2 regions of the Exiguobacterium acetylicum genome follow, and region 2 is predicted to be linked to the other one. Evidence: a T-box and tRNA genes for the amino acid it is inferred to sense, from the RefSeq annotation. Region 2 holds a T-box; the other holds one or more tRNA genes.

Region 1 (6,171 bases), 980 kb from region 2:
ATTTTCTTTTTCGACGACGATATTGACGGTGACCTGTGTCGGATCCATCGCTGTCGCGTTTTCCGGTTCGACGAGTTTGACGGTTTTTTCGGTCGTCTTCGTCAATCCTTTGAGCGAGACCGCTTCCGTATCAACAGAACCGATGCGCTCTAATTCTTCTTTTGTTCCATATAGACGAGCTTCCGTCGTGACGGGAACGATCTTGACGACAGTATACCCTTTTTTGACGTTGTCTTTTGTCTTCACATTAATCGGTACCGTCTTACTTTCCTTATAGATCGGTACTGTGATTTCTAATTGTTCCGGTTGATAAGATGCACTGATCGTATTCCCGTTCGTGTCAGTCGCTTTAGCATTGAACGTCTCTTTGAACGTTTCTGCCCGACCGGTCACATCGATCGGTACTTGGATTGCTGAAATCGCCTGTAACTTCTCTGCGCCTCCCGTGACTTCAACAGTTTGTTGGTTCGGTTGCGCTTCTCCAGCGACATATCCTTCAGCGATTTTGTTTTTATTGAGTAAGGCGACTTGTACCGGTACTTCCTTTGTAATCTTCTTATCGAGGAAAACTTCAATCGTCTCCTGTTTCGGTGTCACCTCGACATCTTTTCCGAAGCCGGTTGCTGTGACACGGACACGATGATAGCCAGGGTCGAGTCCCTTCAAATCAATCGATAATCCAAAATCCTGAACGAGCCGGAGCATCGTCAAGCTACTCGACGGCCCTTTGACGGTCACTTCCATACTATCTGGAATATTATAGGCGACCCACTGCGATTCATCATACTGGACCGTGACCGGCACGTCAAATTTCGTCGAACCTTGTCCTGCGATCGGTAATAGACTAGCGGCATCACTTTTTCCCGTCGTATTCGAACCTGCGACCATCAAATACAACATGACGGCTAAGGCGACGGCAACGATGCGTAAAAACCAGCGTTCATTGAACCACTTTTCGAACATTATTTTTTCGCCCCCATCCAGTTCAAGAAGGAAGTATTCGTCGGTTCGGCTTTGACGATCGTCTCAAGTAACTTCGTTCGTAAGGATTCTTCGTCGAGTTCCCGGTACAGACGTCCATTGATGGCGAGTGAGACACCACCCGTTTCTTCCGAGACGACGAGCGTGACGCTATCCGTCACCTCACTGACACCGATGGCAGCACGGTGACGTGTTCCAAGCTCTTTTGAGATATGTGCACTCTCAGACAGCGGTAAGTAACAAGCGGCTGCTGCTAACTTGCCTTGCTGGACGATGACGGCACCATCATGTAAGGGTGTATTCGGAATGAACAAGTTGATCAGCAACTGACTCGTGATTTGTGAACCGAGCGGAATACCCGTCTCCACGTATTCACTCAGTCCGGTCTCCCGTTCAATCGTCACGAGTGCCCCAATACGACGTTTTGACATGTACTGAGCAGACGATACGAGTGCATCGACGATTCGAACTTGTTCATCTTCATCACTGATGGCACTACGTGAAAAGAATTTACTCGTTCGTCCTAAGTGTTCCAGTCCGCGCCGAAGTTCGGGTTGGAAGATAATGATGATCCCTAGTAATCCGTAGGTGATGATTTGATTCAATAAGAATTGCAGTGTTTTGAGTCCAAAAAAGCCACTCAGGAACCAACTGATCAAAATGACCGAGATCCCTTTAATGAGCTGGACCGCTTTTGTTCCTTTGACGATGATCATGAGCCGGTAAATGACGAACGTCACGACCGCGATATCAATCACATCATTAATATAATCGTACCAATGTACGTTTTCTCCCAGTTTCAACAATTGAAATTGAAGTGGTTGCCAGCTGAAGTAATTCACCAACCGTGCCCCCTAACTCATCTGATTTAAACAGTTTCCATTATAGCACAAAGGGACGAGTTCGACTCGTCCCAGCTGATTATTGAAATAGACGCTTGATTCCGTACCATACGCGTTCGAATAATTGATCGATTTCCTTGATTTCTCCGGTCACGCTACCGGCACTCGCTGTGTACGCTTTCCCGTCAACGGTCATGACGTCACCATTGACTTTCCCTTCGATGCGGACGTTCCCGCCTTCGACATATAGATCTTGATCGACCGTGACGCCTTTCGGGACGACGACCTCGCCATTTTGAGCGACGATGCCTGGTGCATTCGTATAGGATAAGTCATGTTCTTCTTGTGCCATATAACCACCTAGGCTACCGACCGACAAGAGTAAGAAAACAGCCGCTGCCGCGAGCAATGGGTACTGCTTCATCTTCCCTCCAAAACGGGACGGTTGCGGTTGGTGTAGCAAAGCAGCGCTTGGCGTATCCACCTGGTCGGGCAATTGTGCCAGCACGCGGGATGTAAAATCTGCCGATAATTTAGGCGCTGGAAGTTGACGCAGTCGAGCATCAAGGAGCCGATACTCTTCGAACTCGTCCATCGCGTCTACTTCTCGTAACTCTGCTTCTAATCGCTCGAATTCCTCAGGTGGTTGGTTTTGATCTAAATAATCCTGGATCCGTTCATGTACATGCTCTCGTGACATGGTGAGTTCCTCCTTCTCATCGTTTGGCAAAATGCTTCTTCAGCGCTTCTCGTCCACGATGAATTCTAGTTTTGACAGTAGCGACAGGTAATTCGATCATTTCACTGATTTCCTTTAGCGAAAGATCCTCTACATATTTCAGGACGAGTGGGACACGGTATTTTTCTGGTAAAGCTGCAATCGCGTCCCCGACTTCGTTTCGTTGCTCGTTATCGACCACTTGGTCCTCCGGCAAGGTGTCCTTGCTCTCGAGTTGTGAATACAATGTCAGTCCTTCAGTACCTGACATCTCAGCATCAAGAGAATAATCAGGTTTCTTTTTCCGTAATCGGTCAATCGATACGTTCGTGACGATTCGGTACAACCAAGTCCGGAACTTCCATTGTGCATTATACGAATCAATCTTCGTAAATACACGGATGAAGGCTTCTTGTGTCGCATCCTCCGCTTCCATTCGATCGCGCAAGACACGGAAAGCCACAAGAAAGGCACCTTCCTTATATAGATCAACAAGTGCCGCGAATGCATCACGGTCTCCCTGTTTCACTCGCTCAATTAAGCGTAGTGTCGTTTCTTCCACTTTGAATACCCCCCGCTCTATGCGGTCAATCTCTTATACGAAGTCGACCGATAAATGTTTCATCTCCTTTTAAATTGTAACAAAAAAAACTTGAACCCCGATGAAAAGAGTTCAAGTTCTATCCATTATTTTACTAAGCGATGTGTTTCCATTGCCAAAAGTAGATCTCCGATCAGTTCATTCGCAAGTTCTGCTGTTCCGTTTCCTTCTTCAAGTAACGGATTCACTTCAACGAATTCAGCTGCAATGAAGTCTTCTGCCGTTGCGCAATGCTTGAGCACCGTCTTCGCATCGTCTAAGAAAATGCCATCGGCGACACGTGTTCCTGTACCGACGACGAGCGATGGATCGAGACCATCCATATCGAAGCTAAGATAGAACGCATCCGTCGTTTCCTTCAAATAGGCAATCGCTTCTTCCATGATCGCGTCCATTCCCCGAGTTCGGATCGCTTCCATATCATAGACACGAATACCAAGACGATCAATCAGCTCTTGTTCGCCTGGATCAACGTCACGTAATCCGATGAAGACGAGATGTTCCGGTTGCAGCTTGACATCTGTTCCTCCGACTTCCGTTAAACGCTGATGTCCTTCCCCAAGGGCTACAGCGAGCGGCATACCGTGGATGTTGCCAGACGGTGATGTTTCCGGTGTATTCAAATCACCGTGTGCATCGAACCAGATGACGCCAAGACGTGGTACAGTCTGACGTAACCCTGCAATCGTTCCGATCGCCATGCTGTGATCACCACCGACTAATAACGGAAAACGTTGTTCCGATAACGCGTCACGTACGATCAGATGCAAGTCATTCGTCGTATGGACGACGCCTTCAAGACGTTTCAGCTTCGGATCTTCTTCCCGGACTGCATCCTCGGATAAGACAGCCGCTTCCCCGTAGCGTACTGCTTCTTGTCCCCGTGCTTCGAGTGTCGCGAGTAGACCCGCTTTTTCGACAGCTGCAGGTCCATGTTCAGTGCCTGGCTTTCCTTGTCCATAACGGTACGGTACGCTGATATACGCGATGTTCATACGATATTCCCCCTATGTCATAGTCACTTCTACATGTATTGTAAGCGGTAACAAACAAGTGGTTCAACTCAACAAAAAAACGCATGAATATACAAAAAAACACCGTGAAGGGAATCACGGTGTTCTTGCGTACGTACTCTGGTTATGCTTGGCATTTCATATAAAAAAAACTTAAGACGAACGAAACTCGCTTAAGATCTTTAAATAAAATTGGTGGAGCCTAGCGGGATCGAACCGCTGACCTCCTGCGTGCAAGGCAGGCGCTCTCCCAGCTGAGCTAAGGCCCCGAAAGAAAAAGCGGAAGACGGGATTCGAACCCGCGACCCCGACCTTGGCAAGGTCGTATTCTACCACTGAACTACTTCCGCAAGAAATGAGCCATGCAGGATTCGAACCTGCGACCCTCTGATTAAAAGTCAGATGCTCTACCAACTGAGCTAATGGCTCGACATGGTGGGGGGGGGCGGATTCGAACCGCCGAACCCGAGGGAGCGGATTTACAGTCCGCCGCGTTTAGCCACTTCGCTACCCCCCCAGTTTGTCTAGGAAAATTATACAATTGAGAAAAACAGTGCCGGCAACAGGAGTCGAACCCGCGACCTACTGATTACAAGTCAGTTGCTCTACCAGCTGAGCTACACCGGCACAAAAAGTATAATGGTGACCCGTACGGGATTCGAACCCGTGTTACCGCCGTGAAAGGGCGGTGTCTTAACCGCTTGACCAACGGGCCATTGGCTCCGCAAGTAGGATTTGAACCTACGACCTACCGGTTAACAGCCGGTTGCTCTACCACTGAGCTATTGCGGAATAAATTAAATGCCTGGCAACGTCCTATCCTCACAGGGGGAAGCCCCCAACTACTTTCGGCGTTCAAGTGCTTAACTTCCGTGTTCGGCATGGGAACGGGTGTGACCACTTGGCTATCGTCACCAGACGATCGGGCTCGCGCCCTCAAAACTGAAGTCATCAACAAGCATCTGCTAGAACAAGGCCTCGACCGATTAGTATCACTCAGCTCCACATGTCACCATGCTTCCACCCGTGACCTATCTACCTCATCGTCTCTGAGGGGTCTTTCTTGATTACTCAAAGGGAAATCTCATCTTGGAGGGGGCTTCATGCTTAGATGCTTTCAGCATTTATCCCGTCCGCACGTAGCTACCCAGCGATGCTCCTGGCGGAACAACTGGTACACCAGCGGTGCGTCCATCCCGGTCCTCTCGTACTAAGGACAGCTCTCCTCAAATTTCCTGCGCCCACGACGGATAGGGACCGAACTGTCTCACGACGTTCTGAACCCAGCTCGCGTACCGCTTTAATGGGCGAACAGCCCAACCCTTGGGACCTACTCCAGCCCCAGGATGCGATGAGCCGACATCGAGGTGCCAAACCTCCCCGTCGATGTGGACTCTTGGGGGAGATCAGCCTGTTATCCCCAGGGTAGCTTTTATCCGTTGAGCGATGGCCCTTCCATGCGGAACCACCGGATCACTAAGCCCGACTTTCGTCCCTGCTCGACTTGTAGGTCTCGCAGTCAAGCTCCCTTCTGCCTTTGCGCTCTACGAATGATTTCCAACCATTCTGAGGGAACCTTTGGGCGCCTCCGTTACTGTTTAGGAGGCGACCGCCCCAGTCAAACTACCCGCCTGACACGGTCCTCCAGCCGGATCACGGCTGCGAGTTAGAGACTCTATGCATGAAGGGCGGTATCCCAAGGGTGACTCCTCCGAAGCTGGCGCTCCGGGCTCGACGTCTCCCGCCTATCCTGTACATCATGCACAAAGCCTCAATATCAGGCTGTAGTAAAGCTCCATGGGGTCTTTCCGTCCTGTCGCGGGTAACCTGCATCTTCACAGGTACTATGATTTCACCGGGTCTCTCGTTGAGACAGTGCCCAAATCGTTACGCCTTTCGTGCGGGTCGGAACTTACCCGACAAGGAATTTCGCTACCTTAGGACCGTTATAGTTACGGCCGCCGTTTACTGGGGCTTCGGTTCAAAGCTTCGCTTGCGCTAACCCATCCCCTTAAC
Region 2 (6,171 bases):
TAGTTAAACTAAAAAAAATACGCTTTTCACGGGAGGAATTTTTATTATGTTCGAAACAAAGACATATGAAGGTGACCGGACAAAACAATACGACATGCTCTCAAAACAACTCGATGCGCTATTAATGGGAGAAGACAATCAAGTTGCAAACTTATCGAATGCGAGCGCGTTGCTCAACCAGTTCCTCGACCGTATCAACTGGGTCGGCTTCTATTTGACGGATACGGAGCAAAACCAACTCGTCCTCGGACCGTTCCAAGGACTTCCAGCTTGCGTCCGTATTCCATTCGGTCGTGGCGTCTGCGGAACGTCCGCAGCAGAACAGACGACACAACGAATCGAAGATGTGCATCAGTTCCCAGGTCACATCGCATGTGACGCGGCTTCGAATTCAGAAATCGTCATTCCACTCGTCAAAGACGGACAAACAATCGGTGTCCTTGATATCGACAGCCCAGAATTCAACCGTTTCGACGAAGTCGATCAAGCTGGTCTAGAAGCATTCTGTACGACACTGCTTCGCCATCTGTAATTCTGATTGACAGTCGATTGTCCACACCGTATACTTGTAAAAGTGCAGAAATGATAACGATAGCGGTCAAATCGCTTACGTATCACATTTCATGACTCGGTGAATAACCGGAGGGGCATCGTGTAACTTTGCTATCAAGCGAGGGTGCCACATCATGAAATGGGCGTAATGTGGGTTTGATGGCGTTATTATTTTTATGCAAATAATAACGAACAATAAGGAGGAGTCTTATTATGGCTCGCTATACAGGTCCAGCTTGGAAACTCTCACGTCGTCTCGGTATCTCACTTACTGAAACAGGAAAAGAAATCGCAAAACGCCCTTACGCACCAGGTCAACACGGTAACAGCCGTCGTAAAGTATCTGAGTACGGTCTTCAACTTCAAGCGAAGCAAACACTTCGTCACATGTACGGAGTAAACGAACGCCAATTCAACCGTATCTTCAACGATGCTGGCAAAATGCCTGGTATCCACGGTGAGAACTTCATGTTCTTACTCGAAGCACGTCTTGATAACGTCGTTTACCGTATGGGTATGGCTCGTACACGTCGTGCTGCTCGTCAGCTCGTCAACCACGGTCACATCCAAGTTGATGGACAACGCGTTGATATCCCATCATTCCGCGTGAAACCAGGTCAAACGATCTCAGTTCGCGAAAAATCGAAGAACTTTGTCGTTATCAAAGAAGCACTCGAAGTTGCTCCAGCAACTAAAGACTTCGTTACTTTCGATGCTGAGAAGCTCGAAGGAACATTCGTCCGTCTTCCTGAGCGTTCTGAATTGAACGATCAAATCCAAGAACAACTCGTCGTCGAGTACTACTCACGTTAATCGATTGTTCCAGCACTCACTTCGGTGGGTGCTTTTTTTATGCCTATGACTAAAATGTATACCTGGTCTTAAAAAAAGAGTGACGTCATTCATTCGTTTGTGTTAACCTTTAAATATACATAGTTAACACAAAAAGAAAAGAGGACTTCATTCATGAAAACTAGAGATTTAACTTTCATCGCCCTTGGTGCTGCCATCATCGCAGCCGTCAGCTCTTTGCCACAAATTCAACTCGTCGGCGCTGTTCCAATCACGCTCCAGATGCTCGCGATCATGACGGTCAGCGCGATTCTCGGTGGAAAACGTGGTGGACTCGCTGTCTTAATCTTCTTATTACTCGCAGCAGCTGGTCTACCGGTGCTTGGCGGAAAAGGCGGACTAGCCCCATTCGTCGGACCAACCGTTGGTTATTTGATTGCCTTTCCGATCGCTGGATTCTTCATCGGACTTGTTGCTGAAAAAACGCGTCGCTTCGTTCCCCTCTTCATCGGGATGATCGTCTTTGGTCTTGGTTTAGTCTACCTGCTTGGAACATTTGGTCTAATGGCTGTACTCGATCTATCGTTCAAAGATGCTTTTGCGATTAACTATCCTTTCATCTTATGGGATACGATCAAAGCTGTCATCGCCACGACGATTGCCGTTCGCTTGTTGCCACTCCGCTTATTCCGGACAGCTTAAAAAACGCTCTCTGCATCTATGTGCAGGGAGCGTTTCGTATATCATCAAGCATGCTCGACGACGAAGTATTTTTTCTTTCCGCGACGTACGATCGTAAAGCGACCGATTGCATCAGCTTCTGTGATTTCTTTCGTTAAGTCTTGCTCGCGTTCTCCGTTCAGGTAGATCGCACCGTTCGTTACGTCTTCACGTGCTTGACGTTTTGACGGACTGATTTTCGCCTCAACGAGAACGTCGACGAGGTTTGTCGCTTCACCGAGTGTAAAGCGCGGCATGCCTTTGAACGCATCTTCGATATCTTCGACTTGCAACGATTTAATATCTCCACTAAAGAGTGCCGTCGTAATACGTTGCGCTTGTGTCAGCCCTTCTTCACCATGGACGAGAACTGTCATCTCTTCTGCGAGACGACGTTGCGCGACACGCTTCTCTGGTGCTGCCTTGACTTCTTCTGCGAGCGCGTCGAGTTCTTCGTGCGTTAAGAACGTGAAGTATTTCAAGAACTTGATGACGTCAAGATCGTCAACGTTGAACCAGAATTGGTAGAACTCGTACGGTGACGTTTTGTCAGCGTCTAACCAAACCGCACCACCTGCTGTCTTACCGAATTTTTGACCGTCTGCTTTTGTAACAAGCGGTACCGTCAATCCGAATGCTTTTTCTTCATGACCCGCACGACGAATCAATTCCATCCCTGCTGTGATGTTCCCCCACTGGTCACTACCTCCGACTTGAAGACGGCATCCTTTGTCTTCGTAGAGTTTCAAGAAGTCAAACGATTGAAGTAGCATGTATGAGAACTCAGTGAATGAGATCCCGTTTTGAAGTCGTGAGTCAACAGAGTCTTTCGCAAGCATGTAGCTGACCGGGAAGTGTTTTCCGATATCGCGTAAGAAATCGATGATCGTCAAATCTTTCGTCCAGTCCAGGTTATTGGCGATCGTGACCGGATTTTCTCCTTCAAGTGGTAAGAAACGTGACAACTGGTCCTTAATCCGATTCGCGAACTCTTCGACGATATCCGATGTATTCAACGAACGTTCTGTTGCGCGACCACTCGGGTCTCCGATCATTCCCGTTGCTCCACCAACGAGACCTACGACATGGTGTCCTGCTTGTTGGAATCGTTTTAAGACTAAAATCGGCAACAAGTGCCCGATGTGCAATGAATCAGCTGTTGGATCGAAACCCGTGTATAGCGTTGTTGGTGTCTCGAGTAATGTCTTCAATCCTTCTTCATCCGTCATTTGGTTAATTAAACCGCGAAATTCTAAATCCTCTAATAACGTCATTGTGTCTCCTCCTAAAGTTCACTTTTAACAATAAAAAACCGCCCCTTCGTCTAAGACGAAGGGACGGAAGATTCCGTGGTACCACCCTGATTGCCCTTTACATAAAAGGACCACTTGGTTCGTCGATAACGGGACGGACCGCTTGATTTCTCAAGAAACTCCCGGAAGCGTAATTCGTAAGTTCACTGTGTCCTAGTTCGCAGCACCACTAGGTCTCTGTCACAGGGAGTGACTTACTACTGTATTCCGATCACTGTTTAACGTAATATATGAAAATAAGATGGTTTCATGATACGTCGAAGGCGAATCCGCTGTCAAGTCCGATTTCACTGGTGGATTTATGGTATAATACGTCTATCTGTGATTTAATATTAATTTACACCTAAGTTTAAGATGCAAAGGAGATCATTTATGCGCGAGAACTGGTTCAAGTTTTGGAATCACCCCCGGACGAAAGCCGTTCGGCACTGGTCGAATATCACATACGATGTTTCGTGGAACATCATTTTATTCCTCATCATAGCAGTCCTTCTCATCGGCAGCTTCTCTGTCGGAGCGGCTGGAGGATATTTCGCTTCCCTCGTCAAAGATACGAAAGCTCCACCTTTGACTGAGATGAAACAAGAAGTGAACAGTTATGCGGTGACAAGTCAAATTTATTGGGGAAGTGGCGAAAAGCTGACGAACATCTCAACGGATGAAGAACGTCAGCCGGTCGATATCAAAAACATCTCCCCTTATTTAATTGATGCGCTTCTATCAACGGAAGACGTAGATTTTTATCAACATGATGGAGTCGTTCCAAAAGCGACTTTACGAGCAGTCTTACAAGAATTGACGAATTCAGCGTCACGCACCGGCGGAAGTACGCTGACACAACAATTAATTAAAAACCAAATCCTGACGAACGAAGTTTCATTCGAACGGAAAGCAAAAGAAATCATCTTAGCGCTCCGCCTTGAAAATGCGATGTCAAAAGATGAAATTTTACAGGCATACTTGAATGTCGTCTCATTCGGACGAAATTCACTCGGGCGTAACATCGCTGGTATCGAAGCTGCTTCCCAAGGGGTCTTCAACAAATCAGCGAAAAAACTGACGTTACCACAAGCAGCTTTCCTCGCTGGTATTCCGAAAAACCCTTACTACTACACACCTTATCTACAAGGCGGTGTCGTCAAAAAAGACTTGACGCCAAGTGTCAATCGGATGAAGACCGTGTTGAAGCGGATGTACGTTGCAAAAAACATTACAAAAGAACAATATGAAAAAGCAATCAAACACGACATCACGAAAGACTTCGCGAAACAGTCGAAACGTTCGCGTGACACGTATCCGTATGTCTATGATTTAGCAGAACGTGAAGCGACGAAGATCATGACGAAGTACTTGATGAAACAAGATGGTGTGAAAGAAGACGAAGTCAAACCGTCTGAACTGGCAGAAGTCCGGGCAAACTATCAAGATCAAGCACTGGTTGCACTCCGTCAAGGTGGATACAAGGTTCATATGACGCTAGATAAAAAAATTCATGAATCGATGCAACAACCTGCGAAGAACAACGGGAACTTCCCTGGTGGCATGCAGTACAAACAAGTCGTCGATCCGAAAACGAAAAAAACCATTTCGAAACAAGATCCAGAAGAAACAGCAGCGGTCATGGTTCAGAATGAGACGGGGCGTATCCTCGGATTCGTTGGTGGACGTTACCTTGATGGAAAAGCCGATGATTTTAACCGAGCATTCCAAGCGAAACGTCAAATCGGGTCAACGGCAAAACCAATTCTCGTCTACTCGAACGGGATTGAAAATCGTTTGATCACTCCGGCATCTACCGTCAATGATGAAGAGTACTACTATCAGACCGTACCACGTCAACCAGGTGATCGTCCGATCAAGAACGAAGGTGGACGTTATCGTGGAAACGTGACGGTTCGTACAGCACTTGAACTCTCATTGAACGTACCTGCTGTTAAGATTTACGAGAAGATGAACATGTCGAACTCGATTCAAAAACTCGTCGATATGGGTGTTGAAGTGCCGGATGCGATTCGTTATGCTCCTTCGGCGGCACTCGGAACGATGGAGATCACACCGGTCGAACTTGCTGGTGCTTACGCGACACTCGCCAACTATGGTGAATTCGTGCAACCATACGTCATTTCGAAAATCACGAAAGACGGAAAAGATATCTATAAAGCAAAACCGAAGAAAAAACGAATTTATGAACCACGAACAGCTTACCTGACGCTTGATATGATGCGTGGCGTCTTCTCAAAAGGTACAGCAACGTTTGCTAAAGATCGGTTGAACGTTCCTGGAGATTGGGCTGGTAAGACAGGTACGACGAACGATGTCAAAGACTCTTACCTTGTCGGTTCCACTCCTGGTGTGACGCTTGCCGTTTGGACAGGACACGATCAGAACAACTCACTCATCGGTCCAACAACGTATTACCAACGAACACAAACGCTGTGGTCACAAATGGCGAATGCGACGTATGCTGCGAACAGTAGTTACTTCAAATCCGGTGCCCGCTTCACGCAACCATCTTCTGTAACAGCAAACGACTTTAAGAACAGTGGTCGCTTCAAAGAAGAAGATAAGAAGAAAAAAGCGGAAGAGGCAAAGAAAAAAGCCGAAGCGAAGAAAAAGAAAGAAGCAGAAGAAAAGAAAAAAGAAGCAGACGCACAGAAGAAAGAAGAGCAACAAAAAGAACAAGATCAAGCTAAAGAAAAAGCGGAAGCTGATGCTAAGAAAAAAGCAGCCGATGACGCCAAGCGTGCTGCCGATGCAAAAGCAAAAGCCGAAGCAGAGGCAAAAAAGAAAGCCG

The links. The T-box of region 2 lies ahead of tyrS (tyrosine--tRNA ligase). A T-box ahead of a tRNA ligase gene usually reads a tRNA of that ligase, here a tRNA-Tyr.
Region 1: it encodes a tRNA-Tyr, which carries the amino acid that the T-box ahead of tyrS (tyrosine--tRNA ligase) is inferred to sense. The anticodon was not compared.

The regions. Positions count from the first base shown of each region.
Region 1 is NZ_CP082333.1:150,287-156,457, reverse strand. It holds gene K7G97_RS00950 (CdaR family protein) at 1-963, opposite strand, end outside; gene cdaA (diadenylate cyclase CdaA) at 963-1,823, opposite strand; gene K7G97_RS00940 (anti-sigma factor) at 1,903-2,523, opposite strand; gene sigW (RNA polymerase sigma factor SigW) at 2,540-3,103, opposite strand; gene rocF (arginase) at 3,229-4,137, opposite strand; tRNA gene K7G97_RS00925 (tRNA-Ala) at 4,349-4,424, opposite strand; tRNA gene K7G97_RS00920 (tRNA-Gly) at 4,434-4,505, opposite strand; tRNA gene K7G97_RS00915 (tRNA-Lys) at 4,512-4,584, opposite strand; tRNA gene K7G97_RS00910 (tRNA-Tyr) at 4,589-4,672, opposite strand; tRNA gene K7G97_RS00905 (tRNA-Thr) at 4,710-4,782, opposite strand; tRNA gene K7G97_RS00900 (tRNA-Glu) at 4,796-4,870, opposite strand; tRNA gene K7G97_RS00895 (tRNA-Asn) at 4,873-4,947, opposite strand; rRNA gene rrf (5S ribosomal RNA) at 4,959-5,074, opposite strand; rRNA gene K7G97_RS00885 (23S ribosomal RNA) at 5,122-6,171, opposite strand, start outside.
Region 2 is NZ_CP082333.1:2,375,590-2,381,760, forward strand. It holds gene K7G97_RS12365 (GAF domain-containing protein) at 47-532, shown strand; gene rpsD (30S ribosomal protein S4) at 766-1,365, shown strand; gene K7G97_RS12375 (biotin transporter BioY) at 1,519-2,046, shown strand; gene tyrS (tyrosine--tRNA ligase) at 2,091-3,338, opposite strand; T-box leader at 3,395-3,601, opposite strand; gene K7G97_RS12385 (transglycosylase domain-containing protein) at 3,750-6,171, shown strand, end outside.